Regions from separate parts of the Erythrobacter sp. S158 genome, predicted to be linked through region 1. Evidence: predicted binding sites of a transcription regulator. Region 1 holds the regulator's gene; the other holds the start of a gene.
The links. The regulator LexA, encoded in region 1, represses DNA repair genes until DNA is damaged. The targets are predictions, from matches to a motif close to GTTCCNCNCTTGTTCT.
Positions count from the first base shown of each region.

Region 1 (2,454 bases):
TTCATGTTGTTCTTCACGGGTCTCGTCATCGAGATAGCGCTGATGCCTATCGTGCTGTTCCACTTCCACCGTGCTGGTGTCTACGGCGCGTTTGCCAACGTGCTGGCCATTCCCCTGGTCACGTTCATTTCGATGCCGCTGATTGCGTTTGCGTTGGCATTCGATCTGGTAGGGCTGGGCGCACCGTTCTGGTGGCTCGTCGAGCGCTCTCTCAACCTGCTCCTTTCGATAGCTCACTTCACCGCATCGCAGCCCGGAGCGGTGAAGCTGATGCCTCAGATGAGCGGTGCGACCATTGCTCTTTTCGTAGGAGGAGGCCTTTGGCTCGCTCTGTGGAGCGGTAAGGCAAGGTTGCTCGGGTTTGTGCCTGCGGCGCTTGCTACGATCCTGCTCATGACAACCCCGATACCTGACGTTCTCATCGGCCGGGAAGGAAGGCACGTTGGTATCACGATCAAGGGCGAAGATGGGAGCCGAAGTCTGCTCTCGCTCAGGGACAGCCGCTCGTCCTACTCGCGTGACAACTTGCTGGAATTGGCAAGCGTTCAGAGCGAACCCATCCCATTGGCCGAGTGGGAAGGCGCTCGCTGTTCGACCGAGTTCTGCACGATCAACCTCGAGCGTGGGGATCGCGAATGGTCGCTCCTGCTTGCGCGCAACCGTGATCTGATCGAGGAACGCGCTCTAGCCGCTGCCTGTGAGCGAGCCGATATTGTAGTTGCCGACCGATTCCTGCCGAGGTCTTGCAAGCCGCGTTGGCTCAAAGCAGATCGCAGCCTGCTTCTGCAAAGCGGTGGATTGGCACTCAACCTCAAGGGCCAGCAAATCGTTAGCGTGGCTGAAAGCCAGGGCTCACATGGATGGTGGCAAGGGGAAGGCGATTAGGCATTCCCCCGCCGACCGATCAATCAGTGATAGCGACGAAGCAAGCCTGCAAGCTTGCCCTGTACTTCGACTTCATCAGGGCCGTAGACCTGCGCGTCATAGGTCGCATTGGCCGGGTCGAGCCGGACCATTGCGCCTTCCTTGTGCAGATACTTCAGCGTTGCTTCCTCTCCGCGGACAAGCGCCACGACGATTTCGCCATCGCGCGCGGTGTTTGTCCGGCGGACGAGTGCGAAGTCCCCGTCAAAGATACCGGCTTCGATCATCGAATCTCCCGATACCTCGAGAGCATAATGCTCGCCCGGGCCAAGCAGCGCAGCGGGAACAGGCAGGGAATTCTGGCCTTCAAGCGCCTCAATCGGGGCACCGGCCGCAATTCGGCCGTGTAGCGGGATTTCGATGACGTCATTGGCTGGCTCTGGCGCCCTTGCCATAACGCTGGAGGCTGAGGCCACCGCGTCATTGGCTGCCAGTGCCGCAGGAGCAGCCTGCGAACGCGGAGAGGTGACCGCGTCTTCGGGAACTTTGATGACCTCAAGCGCGCGCGCCCTGTTGGGCAGGCGGCGGATGAAGCCGCGTTCTTCAAGAGCCGAAATCAGGCGGTGGACGCCTGACTTGCTCTTCAAGTCGAGCGCCTCTTTCATTTCCTCAAAGCTGGGCGAAATACCGGTTTCTTCGAGCCGCTGCTGGATAAAGCGGATCAGTTCATGCTGTTTTGCCGTCAACATTGGCAAGCTCCGTAAAAGCCGCATTATGAGCGCCCGGACCAGGACCGGTCCAAACGCAATGCCAAACTCGCGCACTCTCAGAGGCACCGCCCGCTAAAACGGAACAGGTGCGATACAGAGCACTAACCGCGCACCAATATGGTGAACGAATGTGGAACAAGTAGGCAACTTCGGATTTCAAGTCAAGCGGGCTAAATCCACAAAGCCAAGCATTTCAGCCATTTTCGAGGTTGTAGATGCGAAGCATCTCGCCCGGTGCGACTTCACCCGATCCGGCAGGGCGTTCGATCAGGCAATTGGCTGCGGCGAGTGAGCGGATGGCGCTGGAATCTTGCGAGGCTGCACGGCGCACGCGCTGGCCATCGAAGACACCTCGCACGAATTCGCGGCGTCCGCCGGTTGCGGGCATTGCCTCGACTGCCATCACTGTCTGCGAGGCCGGAATAGGTGCGCGCATCCCCATCGCAGCGCGTATCAAGGGCAGGGCGAAGAGGAACGCGGTCACAAAGCTCGAGACAGGATTTCCCGGCAAACCGAGAACCACTTGCGCGCCGCGCTTTGCGACCATGAGCGGCTTTCCTGGGCGAATTGCGACTTTCCAAAAGGCGATTTCCGCGCCCCATTCGCGCAGCGCGGCTTGCACAAGATCATGATCGCCGACCGAGGCCCCACCGGATGTGATCAGGATATCGCAGTCCTCAGCCTGGGCGAGGGCAGCCGCAAGCGCATCCATGTCATCGCCCACCGGGCCAATAGGTTCGCAGCGACCAACGAGCGGTTGCAGCATGGCAGCGATCATCGCTCCATTCGATGCAGGGATCTGGTTCGGGCCGCAGTTTTC
Region 1 is NZ_CP200279.1:1,200,279-1,202,732, forward strand. It holds gene AC0V6T_RS05985 (ComEC/Rec2 family competence protein) at 1-885, shown strand, start outside; gene lexA (transcriptional repressor LexA) at 909-1,613, opposite strand; gene AC0V6T_RS05995 (molybdopterin molybdotransferase MoeA) at 1,828-2,454, opposite strand, start outside.

Region 2 (2,454 bases), 280 kb from region 1:
CCTACAAAATGAGGGATTATCCAAGCTCGTGGCGATACAGCGCGCCATGTACGCCAGATCATCTCTTGAACACGCTTCGCCGCTGGAAGAAGGTTCATGAACTCGAATGTGAGGCGGCCGATGGTCTTGCGTCCGGCAACATCAGCTCTTGCAAAGGGGAAATTGAGAGCACGGTAAAGGCACTGATAAATATAGGAGATTGGCTTGAGGTCCATCTCCATCTGACGAAGATTTCATCGCTGACATTTTTGGCTGGAGCACTTGAGGAGAAACTGGCCGCAAACGGCGAGGACAAAGATTTCGAGAAATCGCATAGGCAAGTTTTGGGTTGGCTAAATGCTCAATGGGTAGATTTCTATCTCGTTCTTCGCAGGCCCAATGATGCAGAGAGGGTGCGGAATTGCGAAGCTAATTTTCAATCCTACGAAGAGGAATTTGATCGCAACGGCCCCTTCTTTGACAGAGTTAGCGCCCGTAACGTATTGAATTGGCTCTTTGAGATGCAGAAGAGAGTTTCTACGGTGGGGCATGAGTACACTCACTCATACTTCCTGTTTTTGAGTTTGGTTCAAGTCGTTGGAGTCTTTAGAGGGCGGGCTTTTGCATCTATCGAGGCAGTCACATTACTCCAAAGTTTTATCGAACAACTCTATGAAAACGGACGTGTTTCAGAAGCTGAAATCTTGACCTCGGTTTTCGCCGAATTGAAAGAAAACTCCAGCGAAATGGCTCAAGTTTTAGGGTCAGGATTAAATGAGGGCGCGAACACCGACGCTGATGGTGCCCGAATTGACCGACTAATCAAACAATTCGATGACCGTATCGCTCATCTTCAAGAAGCTTGTATCAAATTGCAATTTGAAGCTTGAAGCTCAAGCCCATTAAGGGTTGTTCGAACCCGCCAACCCATCACCCCCCGCAATACCGCCAATCCCCACCCCGACACCGCCGCACGGCTTCGCGCCATTCGCGCATGCGGCGTTGGTAGTCGGCGCGGCTTCTTTCGTAGTCGTCCATGTCCTGAGCGTGGCGGTCGTAGGCTTCCCAGCCGCGCGCATATTCGGCGTCGCGGCGTTCGACGTAGCGCAGCTGCTCGCGGTTGAGGCGGCGGATCTCGGCGCGGTCTCGGGCGAGTTCTTCGCGTGAGAGGCCTTTGCAATCGTCGGGGTCGGAGCAGGCATAGGCGGGTGCGGGTGCGCTTGCGGCTAGCGCGGTGATCACGAGAGCGGCGGTTGCGGCCAGAGGGGCGGGGAAGGCGTTGGGGATGCGCATGGTGGGTTCCTTCGCGACGTGAAGCGATCAAGTTGTTGTTTTTCCACCAGCCACGATCATAGCGCGAAAGCCGAAGAAAGCCTTACCCGAGCCGCTCGGATCGCCGCCGCCCAGGGTCGGCCCGTCGATGCGGCATTCGATTGTTGCAAGGCGGCACCAAGTCGCGCCTCGGGCGTTGTAATCGGTAAGCCTCGTCGCCACCTCTCACCCAAGCGGGCACAGCCCTCTGCGCTCCCCCTTTACATCAGCGAACATTTGCGGAACAAACGCCCCTTATGAGCCTTACGAAAATTCAGAAGCATTGGCCTGTCACATGCTGACAAAAATAAGCGTCCGTGGTGCCCGTGAGCACAACCTCAAAGGCGTCGATATCGACCTGCCGCGCGATAGCCTGATCGTGGTGACGGGGCTGTCGGGCTCGGGCAAGTCGAGCCTCGCCTTCGACACGATCTATGCCGAAGGGCAGCGGCGCTATGTCGAGAGCCTTTCGGCCTATGCGCGCCAGTTCTTGGAGATGATGCAAAAGCCCGATGTCGAGCATATTGACGGGCTTTCTCCTGCAATCTCGATCGAGCAGAAGACGACCAGCCGCAACCCGCGCTCGACCGTGGCAACCGTGACCGAGATCTACGACTACATGCGCCTCTTGTGGGCGAGGGTTGGCGTGCCGTATTCGCCTGCGACGGGCGAGCCGATCACTGCGCAGAGCGTGTCGCAGATGGTCGACCGGGTGATGGCTCTGCCTGAGGGCACACGGCTTTACCTGCTCGCGCCGGTGGTGCGCGGGCGCAAGGGTGAGTACCGCAAGGAGCTCGCCGAATGGCAGAAGGCCGGTTTCACCCGCGTGCGGATCGACGGGGAACTTTACCCGATCGAGGAAGCGCCTGCGCTCGACAAGAAGTTCAAGCACGACATTGAAGTAGTGGTCGATCGCCTCGCGGTGAAGGAAGGGCTGGAGACGCGTCTTGCGGATTCGTTCGAAACTGCGCTGAAGCTTGCCGAGGGCCTCGCCTATGTTGACCTCGCCGATGGCGTGGTGCCGGGGCGCGAGGATGAGGCGGATCAGGGCGGCGCGATGAAAGGCGCCGGCATCCCTGCGAACCGTATCGTGTTCTCCGAAAAGTTCGCCTGCCCGGTCAGCGGTTTCACTATCGAGGAGATCGAGCCGCGCCTGTTCTCGTT
Region 2 is NZ_CP200279.1:920,842-923,295, forward strand. It holds gene AC0V6T_RS04620 (hypothetical protein) at 1-869, shown strand, start outside; gene AC0V6T_RS04625 (hypothetical protein) at 910-1,272, opposite strand; gene uvrA (excinuclease ABC subunit UvrA) at 1,586-2,454, shown strand, end outside.
Region 2: the regulator LexA is predicted to act here: its motif matches at 1,521-1,536, upstream of uvrA (excinuclease ABC subunit UvrA).